Regions from separate parts of the Nakamurella flava genome, predicted to be linked through region 2. Evidence: riboswitches for the same ligand, from Rfam matches in the RefSeq annotation. Region 2 holds a riboswitch; the other holds the start of a gene.
The links. Region 2 has a riboswitch for thiamine pyrophosphate ahead of thiO (glycine oxidase ThiO). Riboswitches for the same ligand answer to the same signal wherever they lie in the genome.
Positions count from the first base shown of each region.

Region 1: another riboswitch for thiamine pyrophosphate. It lies ahead of FDO65_RS06925 (ABC transporter substrate-binding protein); the one in region 2 lies ahead of thiO (glycine oxidase ThiO).

Region 1 covers NZ_SZZH01000001.1:1,531,655-1,539,789, reverse strand. The annotation lists gene FDO65_RS22445 (Ig-like domain repeat protein) at 1-794, shown strand, start outside; gene nhaA (Na+/H+ antiporter NhaA) at 942-2,243, shown strand; gene dhaL (dihydroxyacetone kinase subunit DhaL) at 2,413-3,054, shown strand; gene dhaM (dihydroxyacetone kinase phosphoryl donor subunit DhaM) at 3,051-3,476, shown strand; gene FDO65_RS06935 (ABC transporter ATP-binding protein) at 3,521-4,357, opposite strand; gene FDO65_RS06930 (ABC transporter permease) at 4,354-5,232, opposite strand; gene FDO65_RS06925 (ABC transporter substrate-binding protein) at 5,229-6,287, opposite strand; TPP riboswitch at 6,331-6,424, opposite strand; partial or broken gene FDO65_RS06920 (CpaF family protein) at 6,507-7,343, opposite strand; gene FDO65_RS06915 (recombinase family protein) at 7,382-8,135, shown strand, end outside.
Region 2 covers NZ_SZZH01000001.1:2,314,813-2,322,947, forward strand. The annotation lists gene FDO65_RS10445 (SDR family oxidoreductase) at 1-160, shown strand, start outside; gene sepH (septation protein SepH) at 286-1,221, shown strand; gene FDO65_RS10455 (glycosyltransferase 87 family protein) at 1,288-2,745, opposite strand; gene thiE (thiamine phosphate synthase) at 2,824-3,507, opposite strand; TPP riboswitch at 3,577-3,684, shown strand; gene thiO (glycine oxidase ThiO) at 3,679-4,803, shown strand; gene thiS (sulfur carrier protein ThiS) at 4,800-5,021, shown strand; gene thiG (thiazole synthase) at 5,056-5,823, shown strand; gene FDO65_RS22785 (DUF2537 domain-containing protein) at 5,938-6,432, opposite strand; gene FDO65_RS10485 (TrmH family RNA methyltransferase) at 6,498-7,367, opposite strand; gene FDO65_RS10490 (MarR family winged helix-turn-helix transcriptional regulator) at 7,364-7,885, opposite strand; gene FDO65_RS10495 (MarR family winged helix-turn-helix transcriptional regulator) at 7,973-8,135, opposite strand, start outside.

The sequences.
Region 1 (8,135 bases), 780 kb from region 2:
CGTTCTACAACACGGTCGATCCCGGGGAACACGTCTACTCCGTCAGCTACGGCGGCAACGCGGGGATCGCACCGGCCACCGGTTCGCTCATCCTGCGGACCACCACGACCGACGTGGACATCTCCATCGGCCAGGTCACGGGTGTGCAACCCGGCCGGCCGGCCACCATCCCCACCCGGGTGATCGGCACCCCGCAGTCGCCGACCGGGCAGGTGACCGTGACCGTCGACGGTGCGGTGGTGGGGCAGGGGGCCGTCGACGAACAGGGCCGGTTCACCGCGACGATGCCGGCCGCCGCCGAGGGCAAGCACGAGGTCAGCGTCGCCTACGCCGGGGACATGCGGTTCGACCCGGCCACCGCCACCAGCTCCTTCACGGTCACCGCGCCGCCGGTCAACCCCAACCAGGCCGGCGCCGCCGCGGTCCAGGCGTCGAACCCGTGCCCGGCCACCGCGCAGGCCTGCGTCGACCTCACCAACGAGCAGGCCTGGTTGCAGTCGGGCGGCGCGGTCACCTACGGGCCGGTGGCCGTCACCTCCGGCGAGGCCGGATCCCGCACCCGGACCGGGACGTTCGCGGTGTTCTGGAAGGACAAGGACCACAAGTCCAGCCTCTTCAACGACGCACCCATGCCCAACTCGGTGTTCTTCGACGGCGACATCGCCTTCCACCAGGGCAGCCTGTCCCGGCAGTCCAACGGCTGCATCCATCTGTCGTGGGACGCCTCGGCGGCGTTCTTCGACGCGCTGTCCACCGGGTCGACGGTCACCGTCTTCGGCACCCCGCCCTACTGACCGGCGCGCGTCGGGCGCCCGGCCGGCCGTGTGGTCCGATCCCGGGCTCGTCATCGATAGGCTGGTCCACGGTGTGCCGGGAAGTCTGGTCGGCCGGAACGCGACACGATCCCGTGGTCGCGTCCGCGAGATGTTCCAGGAGTGCCCATGACCGGACCGCCCGCACCCTCCCCGCTGCGCGCTGCGTTCTCGCCGGGTTCGTGGCCGGAGGCCCGGCGGATCGCCGATGTCCTTCGCCGGGAGACCGTCGGCGGGATCCTGCTGCTCATCGGCGCGGTCGCCGCCCTGGTGTGGGCGAACTCGCCGTGGGCCGACGGTTACACGACCTTCGGTGCGATCGTGATCGGCCCGTCCGCTCTGCACCTGGACCTGTCGCTGTCGACCTGGGCGGCCGACGGCCTGCTGGCCATCTTCTTCTTCGTCGCCGGTCTGGAACTGAAACGCGAGTTCGTCGCCGGTGATCTGCGCAGTCCGTCGCGGGCGGTCGTCCCGGTGGTGGCCGCCGTCGGCGGCATGATCGTCCCCGCGGTCCTGTACCTGGTGATCGCGGGCGGGACGGCACCCACCGGGTGGGCGATCCCCACCGCCACCGACATCGCCTTCGCCCTCGCGGTGCTGGCCGTCATCGCCACCCATCTCCCGGTGGCCCTGCGCACGTTCCTGCTGACCCTGGCCGTCGTCGACGACCTGCTCGCCATCTGCGTGATCGCGCTCTTTTACACCTCAGAGCTGAACCTGCTCATGCTGGGGTTGGCGCTGTTGCCGTTGGCCGCCTTCGCGGTCCTGGTCCAGCGCGGCGTCAGCTCGTGGTGGCTGTTGCTGCCGCTGGCCCTGGCCACCTGGACCCTGGTGCACGCCTCCGGGGTGCACGCCACCGTCGCCGGGGTGTTGCTGGCCTTCACCGTTCCGGTCCGGTCCCGGCGTCCGTCGGCCGCCGGGATGGCCGAACGCTTCGAGCACCGGTGGCGTCCGCTGTCGGCCGGGGTCGCGGTCCCGCTGTTCGCCCTGATGTCCGCCGGGGTCACCGTCGCCGGCTGGTCCGGGTTCACCGGGGCCCTGACGGACCCGATCGCCCTGGGCATCATGCTCGGTCTCGTCGTCGGCAAGCCGATCGGCATCCTGGTCGGCACCTTCGTGGCGGCGAAGGCCACCCGTCAGCAGCTGCAGACCGGTTTGACGTGGCCCGACCTCATCGGGGTCGGTCTGCTCGGTGGCATCGGCTTCACGGTGAGCCTGCTCATCGGCGAACTCGCCTTCGCCGACCCGGTTGCCGACGACCACGTCAAGATCGCGGTGCTGACCGGTTCGATCGTCGCCGCAGTCCTGGCCACTGTTCTGCTCCGGCTGCGCAACCGTCGCTACCGGCTGATGTGCGAGGAAGAGGCCCGCGACGACGACCACGACGGGGTCCCCGACATCTACCAGCGGGACGGGCGACCGGCCGATTGAACATCGCGGCCGATGGATCGGACCGGCACCTGGCCGTCCGGCGGGCCGCAGGGCAGGATCGTGGGCGGCGACCGCATCAACGGTCGATGATCATCGACGGCCCGGGTGACCGCGGCCATCAATCGAGCCGGCCAGGGCGGCCGGCGACTATGGGGAGTTGAACTTCGACATGACCTGTGACGCCGGAACGGTCGTCGCCGCGGTGCGGGCGGCCGCCGCCGCCGCCGCCGAGCACAAGACCGAGCTCACCCGCCTCGACCGGGAGATCGGCGACGGTGACCACGGGGAGAACCTGGCTCGGGGCTTCACCGCCGTCGTTGCCAAGCTCGACGCCAGCGCCCCGGAGACCCCGGCCGCGGTGCTCAAGCTCGTCGCCACCACCCTGATCTCCACGGTCGGCGGTGCCTCGGGTCCGCTGTACGGGACGGCTTTCCTCCGCGCGGCGACCGCCATCGGCGACGCCTCGGAACTGGACGGTGCGCTGGTCGTCACCGGTCTGACCGCGGCCCGGGACGGCGTCGTCGCCCGCGGCAAGGCCGAGCCCGGCGACAAGACCATGGTCGACGCGCTGACGCCGGCCGTGCAGGCCGCCGCTGCCGCAGCCGACAGCGGTGGGGACGCCGCAGCGGTGCTGTCCGCGGCGGCCGACGCCGCCGCCGAGGGTGCCGAGGCGACCACTCCGCTGCAGGCCCGCAAGGGTCGGGCGAGCTACCTGGGTGAGCGGTCGATTGGGCACCGGGATCCGGGGGCCACGAGTGCGTCCCTGCTACTCCGGGCCATGGCCGATGCGGCTGCGGGGGGCGGGGCGTGAGCGTCGGAATCGTGCTGGTCTCGCACAGCGCCCAGCTGGCGGCCGGCGTCCTGGAGGTCGCCCAGCAGATGGCGCCCGGCGTGCGGATCGTGGCGGCCGGCGGCATGGAGGACGGTGGGATCGGCACCTCGTTCGACACCATCACCGCCGCCGTGCAGCAGGCCGACGACGGCGACGGTGACGGGGTCGTGCTGCTCTACGACCTCGGCAGCGGCTACCTGACCACCGAGACCGCGGTCGAGTTCCTCGAACCCGAACTCGGGGAGCGGGTGACGATCGTCGACACGCCGTTCGTCGAGGGTGCCGTCTCGGCCGCCCTGACGGCGTCGTTCGGGGCCGACCGCAAGGCCGTGGTGTCCGCCGCGCTGGAGGCCCGGACTGCCAACGGACCGGGCGGTGTCCGCTCCGTGGACGAGATGTAGCACCGGCCGTTGCGGCCGACCACCACGGGCGGGTGTCTCCGGGACTACCGGGGACGCCCGCCCGTGGTGTGGTGCAGCAGGTCGAGCAGTTCGGCTTCCAGGGCGACGAACTCCGGGGTGGTCACGGCCCGCAGGTCCCGGGGGCGGGGGAGGTCGACGGTCAGGTCGCGGACGATGCGGGCCGGCCGGGGCGAGAGCACGAGGACCCGGTCGGCCAGCAGCAGGGCCTCCCGGATGTCGTGGGTGATCATCAGCATCGTCCGGGGATGCTCGGTCCACACCCGCTGCAACCACACCTGCAGATCGGACCGGGTCAACGAGTCCAGCGCCCCCAGCGGTTCGTCGAGCGCCACGATGGGGCGCTGCTGCACCATCGTGCGCAGCAGGGCCGCCCGCTGGCGCATGCCGCCGGACAGCTCGTCCGGGTAGGCCCGTTCGAACCCGTCCAGACCGAAGTCGGCGAACAGTGCGGCGGCCCGGCGCCTGCCTTCCCGGCGAGGGACACCCTGCACGTCCAGACCCAGCGCGGTGTTGTCCAGGACGGTGCGCCAGGGCAGCAACAGGTCCCGCTGGGGCATGTGCGCCACCTGCCCGCGCGGCGTCGCCGGGCCGGCGGCGCCCGGCGGTCGACCGCCGATCACCGTCACGGTCCCGGCCCGGGGAGTCAGCTGTCCGGTGACGATGTCGAACAGCGTGCTCTTGCCGCACCCCGAGGGGCCGATGACGGCGACGAACTGGCCGGGGGCCACCGTGACGGTGATGCCGTCGAGTACGGGCAGCGGGCCGTCCGGGGTCGGGAAGGCGTGGCGGATGTCGGCCAGGTGCAGACCACGCGGAGCGGCCTCCCCGCCCGGCGCTTGACCGGGTCGAACGCCCGTCATCGGGGGCGCTCCGCCCCGCCGCGGCGCGGGCGTCGCCACGGGCAGACCCACCGCTCGACGAGGAAGGTCAGGGCGAACAGCGTGATGCTGAGGACGGCGGTGATGGCCACCGCGGCGAGGACGAGATCGGTGCGGAACGAGTTCTTCGCCGTCGCCATGTAGATGCCCAGGCCGCTGGCCGACCCCACGTACTCGGCGAAGATGGCCGCCACCACCGCATAGGTGATGCCGATGCGCAGCGCCGTGAAGAAGCGGGGCAGTGCCCCCGGCAGCCGCAGGTAGCGGAACTGCTGCCAACGGCTGGCACCCATCCCGGCCAGTAGCTTGCTGCCGTCCCGATCAGCCGCCGCGAAGCCCTCGATCAGCCCGATGGCGACCGGGAAGAAGGTGGTCAGGACGACGACGAGCACCTTCGGGAGCAGCCCGAAGCCGAACCAGATGATGAACAGTGGGGCGATGGCGATGATCGGGAGCGTCTGCGATCCCACGAGCAGGGGGACCAGAGCCCGGCGCAGGAGCGGGACGAAGTCCACGGCGACCGCGACGACCCAGCTGACGACCAGCGAGACGGCGAACCCGGCGAGGGTCACACCCAGGGTGGCCACGGCGTTGGCGAACAGGTCGGCCCGGTCGAGCCAGCCCTGCTGCACCACCCGCACCGGGGACGGCAGGATCTGCGGACGGACGGCCAGAACGGTCACGGCGACCTGCCAGCCGATCAGCAGGATCAGCACGACCGCGGCCGCCGGCACCGCGGACCGGACGGCCGCGCCGACCGTCCGACGCCTCCGCGCTCCACGGTTGCCGGTGGCGGCCCCGGCTGGTCGGCCGTCGTCGGTGGTGGCGCCCGGACGTGCCCAGGTGCCGATCGTCATGACGAGGTGGAGAGGTAGTCGTTGGTGAACAGGGTCGAGTAGTCGGGCGCGGTGGACAGGGGGGAGCCGTCGGGGCCGACGAGCAGGCCCGCGTCGAACAGGAAGCCGCCGTAGGTCGCCCACTGCTGGGCGGTCTGCGTGCCGACCGATCCGTCCGCGGCCTTGAGGTACTTCTCAGCCAGCATGCGCTGCGACTGGGTGACGAGTTCCTCGTCGGCGAACACCCCGGGATTGGCGGCGATCAGGAGGCGCGCCGCCTCGTCGGGCTGCTCGGCGGCGAACCGGTAGCCCCGCTGCAGCGCCTGCACGAAAGCTCTGGCGATGTCGGGGTTCTGGGCCAGCCACGTCCGGTTCGTGGTCACCACGATGGAGTACGCGTCTGGGAACCCGTAATCGGTGTATTCGAAGTACTTCATGGGTGTCCCGTTGTGTTCGGCCTCGATGCCCTCCCAGGCGACGAACGGGATCGTGAAGTCCGCGCTGCCCGAGTAGAGGGCCTCGTAGGCGGACGTGCCGAGGGTGACGGTGGTGAACTCGCCCGTCCCGCCGGCGTCCTTGATGACCTCTTTGAGCAGTGGGACCTCGGTGGGGCCACCGAACCCGGCGTAGGTCTTCCCGTCCAGGTCCTTGGGGGAGGTCAGGTCGGCGCGGTCGGCCTTCACCCCGATGGCGGTGGCCCACCGCTGCAGGACGGCCATGACGGAGACGATGTCGGCACCGGCGGCCCGGGCGACGGTGGCACCGTCCTGAAAGCTGATCCCGAACTCGGCGCTACCGGCGTCGATGAGCGTGTCGGGCAGGGCCGTGTTGTACGGGAGGATCTGCAGGTCGATGCCGGCGTCGGCGAACCAGCCGTTCTGCTGGGCCACGTACAGGCCCGTGTGGTTGGTGTTGGGCGTCCAGTCGAGGGCGAACCGCACGGTGGACGTCGACGCGCCTGCCCCGGACGATCCGGCGGCGGTCGACGGGGAGGCCGGGTCGGAGCCGGACGAGCAACCGGCGACGACGGTGACGGCCCCGGCGAGCGCGGCCGACAGCAGGGTCCGCCGGGACAGCAGGGGACCGGTGGATTGGACGGTGGGACGTTCGAATGCAGACGGCAGCACGGAACGACAATCCCTTCGCTAGTACGAACTAGATCAGGTTCAACGGGTGTTCTCTCAGCCCCGGTGGGGCACCCCGTGTCGACCGTGCAGCCTACCCGTCCGCTCGACCTGGTCGCGTTGCGTGCCCATCGCCGCGCGAACGGGCATTGCGTCGCGCGGATCGCCGGCTCAGCGGCGCTGCGGGCGTCCACCCTCCAGCAGCTCGGTCAGGTCGTAGCCGTGCCGGGCGAACCGGTCCTGGTGCGGCGGGTAGCCCTGGGCGCGCGTCAGCACCCCGTCCCGCGTGGTGAAGATGTCCTCCGTCTCGACGACCCCGCCCTCGACGCGCCCGGGCAGGGCCACGATCTCGCGGACCCGGCGGGCCCCGTTGGGCTCGCTGCCGACGTGGACCACCAGGTCCACCGAGGCCGCGACGGTCGGGACGACGAACCCGGCGGTCACGTTCTCGCCGGCCAGCAGCGGCAGGGTGCACAGCTTGACCACCGCCTCGCGGGCGGAGTTGGCGTGCACCGAGCACATACCCGGCAGGCCGCTGTTGAGGGCGATCAGCAGGTCCAGGGATTCCTCCTGCCGGACCTCGCCGACGACGATCCGGCTGGGGCGCATCCGCAGCGCTTCCTTGACCAACCGGCGCAGCCGGATCTCGCCGTGGCCCTCCAGGTTCGCTTGACGCGTCTGCATGGCGACGACGTCCGGCAGGTTGGGGCGGAGCTCGAAGACCTCCTCGCAGGTGATGACCCGTTCCCGGGCCGGCACCGAGTTGATGAGGGTGTTGAGCAGCGTCGTCTTCCCGGCCTGCGTGCCCCCGGCGACGATGACGTTGAGGCCGGCGACCACCGCGGCCTCCAGGAAGCGGGCCGCGGCCGGCGGCAGGGTGCCCAGGGCCACCAGATCATCCAAGCCGTTGGCCGCCACGACGAACTTCCGGATGTTGACCGACAGGTGCTCGCGCGTGATGTCCGGGATGACGGCGTGCAGGCGGCTGCCGTCGGGGAGCAGGGCGTCTGCGACTATTACTTTGACGACAGGTAGGAGGTGAGCCCGTGCGGGCGGTGATCTACGGCCGGATCAGCCAAGACAGGGACGGGCTTGCCGTCAACTTGGGGGAGCAGATCCGCTCGTGCGAGAAGCTGGCCCGTGAGCGGGGGATTGATGTCGTAGCGGTGCGATCTGACAACGACGTGAGCGCCTTCAAGACGGTTGATTCGCGGACCGAATGGCCGCTGGTGCTGGAGATGGTGCACCGCGGCGAGGTGGACATGATCTTGGCGTGGGCGCTGGACCGATGTTACCGGCAGGTGGCCCAATTCCAGACGCTTCTGGATTCCCTCGGGGGTCGGCCGCTGCGAATCGTCACGGTTTCTGGCCAAGAGCTGGACCTTTCCACGCCGATGGGTCGGACGCTGGCTCAGGTGCTGGTTGCCTTTGCGCAGATGGAGATGCAGATCAAGAGCGAGAGGCTGGCTGCAAAGTATTCAGCGAATGCGGAACGTGGTCAGCGGCACGGCGGCAAGCGCCCGATCGGATATGAGGCGGACGGTGTCACCGTGGATCCGGTCGAGGCGGCGGCTTTGATCGAAGCGGCGGAGATGATCATCGCCGGGATGGGCCTGAATGCCGCGACTCGAAAGTTCAACGACGCCACCGGCCGGGGAGCCCGTGCGGTTTCGCTCAAGAATGCGCTGAAGTCATACAGAGTCATTGGGATGAGGGAATACCGGTCGGAGAAGGCAACCCGGGAGTGGGCAGAGCGGCGGCGTGCGGGTGAGGTGACCGGTGAGGAGCGGCCTCCGGGGC
Region 2 (8,135 bases):
CGGTCTGCCGGAACAGTTGATCGGCTTCCTGGTGGCCCTGGACGCCAACATCGCCGCCGGCGACCTCGCCGACGCCACCGACGACCTGCGCACCCTGATCGGCCGGCCCACCACGCCGCTGGTCGACGGGCTGCGCGCGCTGGCCACGCAGATCGCCTGACCGTGACCCATGGTCGGACGGCCGGCACCGCGCCGGTCGTCCGACCGACCGGCGCGCCTGGATCGGGGCCCGCCACGATCGGGATAGCGTGGCGCGTCAAGGGTGTGACGATCGGGAGGTACGCCATGCGCACGCTGCGGGTCCTGGGCCTGGCCGAGGACGGCGAGAGCCTGGTGTTCGCGGACCAGGAGTCCGGCGAACTGTTCACCGCCGTCGCCGACGAACGTCTGCGGGCCGCCGCCCGCGGCGACGCCACCCGGTTGCAGCAGCTGGACCAGGTCGACGTCGAGCTCGAACCCACCCTCCGTCCCCGCGAGATCCAGTCGCGGCTGCGGGCCGGCGAGTCCCTGGCCGACGTGGCCCGTGCAGCCAACACCGGCGTGGGCCGGATCGAGCGGTACGCCTACCCGGTCCTGCTGGAGCGATCGACGACCGCCGACCGGGCCCGCCGTGCCCACCCGCTGATCGACGGGACCCCGACCAAGAAGTCGCTCGAGGAACTGGTCACCGCGACCCTGTCGGCCCGCGGCCAGCTCAGCGGACTGCGGTGGGACGCCTACCGCGACGTCTCCGGCTGGATCCTGCACCTGCGGTGGCAGGCCGGACGCAGCGAGAACCACGCCCGCTGGTCGATCCACTCCGGGCCGCGCACCGACACGCTGCGCCCGCGTGACGAGGCCGCCCGCGAACTGATCGACCCGACCCCGCGCCCGCTGCGCACCATCACCGACGGCGCCCCCACGGTCGTCGAGGTCCGGTCGACCACCGTGACCGTCGAGCAGGTCGAGCCGGTCACCGTGACCCCGGCGGTGCCGCCCGCCCCGCCGGTCCCGGCCGCGCCGGCCGCGGTCACCGCACCCGCGAACGAACCGACCACCCCGGCCGCCGACACCGCCGCCGGATCGGACGATTTCCCCGCAGCCGGCGCGGAGACCACGGACGGTTCCGCCGTGGCCCGTACGGGCACCGAACCGTCGCCGACCCGGGCCCGCCGGGGGCAGCGGCCGACGATGCCCGGCTGGGAAGATCTGCTGCTGGGCGGATCCTCACCCCGTCGCTGAGGTCTCCTCAGGGACGGCCGGTACCGTCCCGCCGCTCCTTGTCCCATCAGGTGCGCGAGCCGCACCTCACCGCCCCCACACAGGGGTGCCCGCGGAGCGTTCGGCGGCGCCCGTGTCGGCCCGGGTGTCCGCCGGAGCGTCGGGACGTGGGTCCGGCGTCGTCGACCGCCCGGACCGGCTCCGCACCGGCCGGACCCAACGGTCATTTCCCCGCAGGACGTCGACCGCGACCCAGGTCGTGACGAGGGCGGCCACGAGGTCCATCGCGGCCGCGACCCCCAACGGCACCGGCGTGGTCCGCCAGAGGAACGGGGCGTAGCTGGCCAGCGACGCAGCCGACACCAGCACCGCGACCGGCCAGGACCGACGGATGTAGAACGCCATCACGATGGTGGCCACGTCGGCGAGATACAGGTACCGCTCGTGCATCTCGGGCAGGACGAACGGGATGGCCAGGACGAGCAGCGTGGTCAGCACCACCAGCTCGGTGGCGCCCAGTCGACGCCGCCGGGACCAGGTGAAGACGGCGGCCGCGGTGCCGATGACGGCCCCCAGGGCCAGCCCCAGGAACTTCCAGACGACCGGGGCCCCGGAGCCGAGCCACTGGTAGAACGTCGGCGCGTTCTGCGTGTAGCTGCTGGCGGCGCCACCCCCGGACGGGCGGGCGCCGCCGCCGAAGCCGGCCCCCCCGCTGCGGGTGCCATTCCCGGCGGGACCGACCGGCGCCGTTCCGGAGACCCCCGTTCCCCCCGGCATCCGGTCACCGGTCGCCGGTCCGAAGCCGGCCGCCCCCGTTCGCCCCGCTCCACCGGTCGCCGTGCCCCCGGTGCTGACCTGGTTCGGGTAGACCGCGAGCAGACTGCTCCAGTCCCGTCCGGCGACGGCGGCGGGGACCAGACAGAGGGCGAACACCGCGGGTGACACCAGCAGCGCCGCCAGGCGGTGCCGGTTGGCCACGATCGCGATCACCAGCACGGGCAGGAAGAAGACCGCCTGCAACTTGAAGGCGAACGCCAGCCCGAAGAACACGCAGGCCCAGACCGGCCGGCGGCGGATGAGGAACCACAGGCTGCCGAGACAGAAGGCGGCGTAGATGGAGTCGCACTGCCCCCACCACGAGCTGTTCACGACCACGGTCGGCGCGAGCAGCACCACTGCGAACGCCGTCACCCACACGGCGGGACGGCGGAAACGCTCCCGCACGACGAGGGCGGCGAACCCGGCGAGCACCACGTCGAAGACGATGGAGATCAGCTTGACGCCAACGAGTTTCGGGATGGGCAGGTAGGTCATAGCCGCGAGCAGGTACAGGTAGGGCGGGTTGTAGTTGGCCACCTCGGTGCCCACCGCCGCGAAACCCCCGCCCTGGGCGAGGGTGTCGTACCACGGGCTGAGAAAGGCGGTGTAGTCCTGGCTGACCCGGTCGACGAACAACGCGCGGACACCGATCGCCACCCCCGCGACCACGAGCAGGCAACCGGCGATCAGCCACCGCCGGAGCAGCGGACGCGAGGAGAGCAGCATGACGGCCAGCCTCGGCCGCCCGGCTGTGTCCGCACTGAGAGCGGGCTGGCCAGGGGCTGTTCCGCCGGCCGACGGCCGTCAGGCCGGAGAGATCGCCGCCCGGATCCGCGCGGCGGCGGCCGCCGGGTCGTCGGTCCCGGTGATGGCGCGCACGACGACCACTCGATCGGCCCCGGCCTCCCGCACCTCGGACACCCGGGGCTCGTCGATGCCACCGATGGCGAACCACGGGACGTCGCCGGCAGTGCGGGCCGCGAAGCGGACCAGATCCAGGCCGGGCGCCGTCCGACCCGGTTTGGTCGGGGTCGGCCAGCAGGGGCCGGTGCAGAAGTAGTCGATGTCCCCGGCGGTCGCCGCCCGCACCGCCGCGGCGGCCTGCTCCTCGTCGTGGGTGGACAACCCGAGGAGGACGTCGTCACCGACGAGGGCCCGCGCCGTCGCCACCGGCAGGTCGTCCTGTCCGACGTGCAGCACGTCGGCCCCGGCGGCGACGGCGATGTCGGCCCGGTCGTTGACCGCGACCAGCGCCCCGTGCCGCCGGGCCGCCGCGGTGAGCACGGCCAGCGCGGCCAGCTCGTGGGCGGCCTCCAACGGCCCGAACTCCCGCTCTCCGGCCGAGCCCTTGTCGCGGAGCTGGACGATGTCGACACCCCCGCGGAGAGCGGCGTCGACGAACTCGGCGAGATCTCCGCGCTCCCGTCGCGCGTCGGTGCACAGGTAGAGGCGGGCGTCCCGCAGGCGCTCGCGCCGGGCGGCGCGCAGGCCGGGGTCGGCGGCGGTTCGGGAAGCGAAGGTCGAGTGGCGCACGCAGCGAGGCTACGGCTAGCGTGCAGTGGTCAGCACGGGAGTCCCGAATGCGGGTCTGAGAGTGGGCAGCCAGCCCTGACCGTCACACCTGATCCGGATCATGCCGGCGAAGGGAGCCTCGAGCTCATGCAGCACCCCCCTGGTCCTCCCGCCCCGGTCGGCGACGGCGCACCGCTGTCCGTCGTCGGCGGCGGGGTCATCGGTCTGTCGATCGCCCGTCGCGCCGCGCTGGACGGGTGGACGGTGACCGTGCACCGCGCCCCGGAGCGAGGCGCCTCGTGGGTGGCCGGCGGCATGCTCGCCCCCCACAGTGAGGCGTGGCCCGGCGAGGACGCCCAGCTCGACATCGGGCTGCGCTCGTTGCGGCTGTGGCAGGCCACCGGTCCCGGCAGCTACCTGGACGGGCTGCCCGCCGACGTCGTCACCACCCGGTCGTCGCTGGTCGTCGCCGTCGACCGGGCCGACGCGGCCGATCTGCGCACCGTGGCCGGACACCTGGCCGCGCAGGGACATCCGGTCGAACTCGTCACCGACGCCCGCCGGCTGGAACCCACGCTGGCGTCGGGGATCCGGCACGGCTTCGTCGCCGGTGACGAGTGGGCGGTCGACAACCGCGCGCTCGTACAGGCTCTGGAGTCCGAGTGCACCAGACTCGGTGTGCGGTGGGCGGACCCGCTGCCCGATGCCGACGCCTTCGCCGCCGTGCCGGGTCATCGCGTCCTGGCCGCCGGGATCGACAGCCCCCGGTTCTGGCCCGGTCTGCCCGTCCGTCCGGTCAAGGGCGAGATCCTCCGCCTGCGGCGTCGCCCCGGTGTCCTCCCGCCGCCCACCCGCACGGTGCGCGCCCGGGTCCACGGCCGATCCGTGTACCTGGTGCCCCGCGCCGACGGCGTCGTGGTCGGCGCCACCCAGTACGAGCACGGCCGGGACATCAGCCCGACCGTCACCGGGGTCCGCGAACTCCTCGACGACGCCTGCGCCGTCGTGCCGTCGCTCGGGGAGTACGAACTCGCCGAGATCGCGGCCGGGCTGCGACCGGGCACGCCCGACAACCTGCCGATCGTCGAGCGGCTGGACGATCGCACCGTCGTCGCCACCGGACACGGCCGCAACGGGTTCCTGCTGACGCCGTGGACGGTCGAGCGGGTGGCCGGTCTGTTGGCCGACTCCCGGCAGGACCCGGCGGCCGCGATGTCCGCCATCAGCACCGACCCGAACCGGGTCGCCTCCACCGTGGGAGCCACCACATGAGACTTCTCGTCAACGACCGCGAGGTCGATTTCCCGGCTGAGACCCCGGATACCGCAACGGGTCCCACTGTGACGGCGCTGCTGGCCGGTCTGGGCTACCCGGAGCAGGGCATCGCCGTGGCCGTGGACGCGGCCGTCGTGCCCCGGTCGCAGTGGGCGAGCGCCGAGCTCCGCCCCGGCGTCCGCGTCGACGTGGTGACGGCGGTGCAGGGTGGCTGACACCTTCGCCGCCGCCGCGGTGGCCGACCGGCCGGTGCCGACCGTCGTCCGCGACGAGCTGGTCATCGCCGACCGCACCTTCGGGTCCCGGCTGATCCTGGGCACCGGGGGCGCGGCCAACCTGGCGGTGCTCGAGGAGGCGCTGGTGGCGTCCGGGACGGAGCTGACCACCGTCGCCCTCCGCCGGGTCGACGCCGGGGGCGGCACCGGAGTGCTGGACGTCCTGCGACGCCTGGGGATCACCGCGTTGCCGAACACCGCCGGGTGCCGCGGCGCGGCCGAGGCGGTCTTCACCGCTGCGCTGGCCCGCGAGGCGCTGGAGACGAACTGGGTCAAACTCGAGGTCATCGCGGACGAGCGCACGCTGCTCCCGGACGCCATCGAGCTGGTCGCCGCGGCCGAGCAACTTGTGGACGACGGGTTCGTGGTGCTGCCCTACACGACCGACGACCCGGTGCTGGCCCGGCGGCTGGAGGACGTGGGCTGCGCCGCCGTCATGCCGCTGGGCTCGCCCATCGGTTCCGGGCTGGGCATCGCCAACCCGCACGCCATCGAGATGATCGTCGCGCAGGCCGGGGTCCCGGTGATCCTGGACGCCGGTATCGGCACCGCCAGCGACGCCGCCCTGGCCATGGAACTGGGGTGCTCGGCGGTGCTGCTGGCCAGCGCGGTCACCCGGGCCGCCGACCCGCCGACGATGGCCGCAGCCATGGCGGCCGCGGTCCGGGCCGGGGCGCTGGCCCGGCAGGCGGGTCGCATCCCCCGGCGGTTCTGGGCCGAGGCCTCGTCCCCCGCCCTGTAGGTCCGGGCTCCTGGACGACGCCGGGGAAGGTGGTCGACGCTGGTCATCCGCCGATCCGACCCTGGGGAGGACCGGAACCGCGAGAATGCTCGGCGTCAGCGGATGTCGCCGGCGTCAGCCGACCATGCCGATGGCGGTGATCCAGCCCGCCACCACCCCGACGGCGGCGCCCAGACCGATCCAGCGCAGCACCGGGAGTTCGCGGGACAACCAGATCGCCGGTACCAGGCCGGCGGCGACCAACAGGTTGACCAGTACGGCGACGACGGGGTTGCCGGACAGCCCGTCGGACAGCACGACGATGGCGATGCCGACGACGAGCATCGCGAACGCGGCGACCGCGAGACCCGGCGCCCAGGGAGTGGGCTCCCGACCGTCCCGCCATTCCTCGACCCACGCCCAATCGCGGTGATCGCCGGGTGTGTCGTCGGCCGTTCCGTCGTCGTCCTCGTCGGTGGGGCCCTCGGCGTCCGGGATGACGGTGGCGTCGGCGCGGCGCGGGAACGGCACCACGGTGCCGGACCGGGCCGGTGACTCGTCCGCCGCCGACCCGCCGAACGCCGCAGTGGCCGGACCCTCAGGCGGCAGCGGGGGTGGGGTGATCGACACGAGCACAGTGTGCCCGATCACCGTCCGTGTCGGGTCGTACACGTTGCGCCGGAGGGTCGAACGGGTCAGGCCCGGTCGGCCAGGGTCGCGAACGCCACCGCCCCGGCGGTCGCGACGTTGATGGAGTCAACCCCCCGGGCCATCGGGATCCGCACCCGCACGTCGGCCGCCGCGAGCGCGGCGTCGGTCAGGCCCGGGCCCTCCGACCCCAGCAGCACGGCGACCCGGGCGGCGTCGGCCAGACCGGCGGTCCGCAGGGTGTGCTCACCCGCCGGGGTCAACGCGACCGTGCGAAAACCGGCTCCCCGCAACCGATCGAACGCGGTGTCGGGCCAGCCATCCAGCGGGGCGAAGGGCACGAACAGCACCGTGCCCATCGACACCCGCACGCTGCGCCGGTAGAGCGGGTCCGCACAGCCCTCCCCGAGCAGGACCGCGTCGACGCCGAGCGCGGCCACGTTGCGGAACAGTGCCCCGAGGTTCTCGTGATCCCCCACCCCTTCCAGGACGGCCACCGTGCGGGCAGACCGCAGCAGATCGTCGGCGGCCGGGAACGCCGCCCGATCCGCGGTGGCCAGGACGCCCCGGTTCAGGTGGAAGCCAACCGCCTGCGCCATCACCTCGGCCGACGCCACGTAGGCCGGGACGGCCGGGCCGGCGGCCGGTGACCATGGGGTGGTGGTGGCGGCGAGGTCGGGCAGCAATTCCTCGATACGCCGGCGGATGCCGAGCAGGGCCCGCACCGGATACCGGGAGGCGAGCAGGCGTCGGACGACGACGACCCCCTCGGCGATCACCAGCCCGCGTCCCCCGGGCCGGTCCGGACGGCGGTCGGCCCGGGACAGGTCACGGAAGTCGTCCAGGCGCGGGTCATCCGGGTCGTCGATCTCGACGACGTCCACGGTCGGGCCGACGGTGGACGGTGCTGGCGTCACCGGCGGTCCGGCCCCGGGGCGCCGGTCGACGCCCGGCGCACCTTCTGCCCGATCCGGTCCAGGACGGCCAGTTCGGTCGGGTCCAGCAAGTCGATCAGGGTGGACCGGACGGTCGCGACATGCGCCGGGGCCAGGCCGGCCAACGCGTCGACCCCCGTCTCGGTCAGCGCGGCGTAGAAACCCCGCTGGTCCTCGCCGCTGCGCTCCCGGCGCACCCACCCGCGGGCGACCAGCCGGTCGATGGACCGGCTGATCGCACTCCGGGTGGAGACCGTCCGGTCGGCCACCAGCCCCATCCGCAACCGCCCCTCCGGCGCTTCGGAGAGGCAGACCAGCACCTCGTAGTCGGACAGGGCGAGTCCACCGGCGACCTGCAGTTGCCGGTCCAGGACCGGCACCACGAGCCGGTACGTCTCCAGCCACGCCCGCCACGCCGACTGCTCGGTGGGCGACAGCCATCGGGGCGACTCCGCAGTCGCCGCATCGTCGACCGGCGCACCGATCACGTCACTGCTCATGGCGGCCTCCTTCCCCTGTCAGCCGACGGTTCCCCACTGAAGGCGGAGTCGACCGTCCGATCGCGGCCGAGCGACGTCCACCCGAGATCACCGGGCGGCCAGGTCCTCCAGCAGCAGCGCCGCCCGGTGCAGCACGTCGCGGTCCTCGTCGGACAGGGTGGTCAACAGCTCGGCCAGCCACCGTTCCCGTTCCTGCACGTAGGTGCGCATGCGCTCGTCGCCGAGCGGTGTCATGTGGACGAGCACCTGC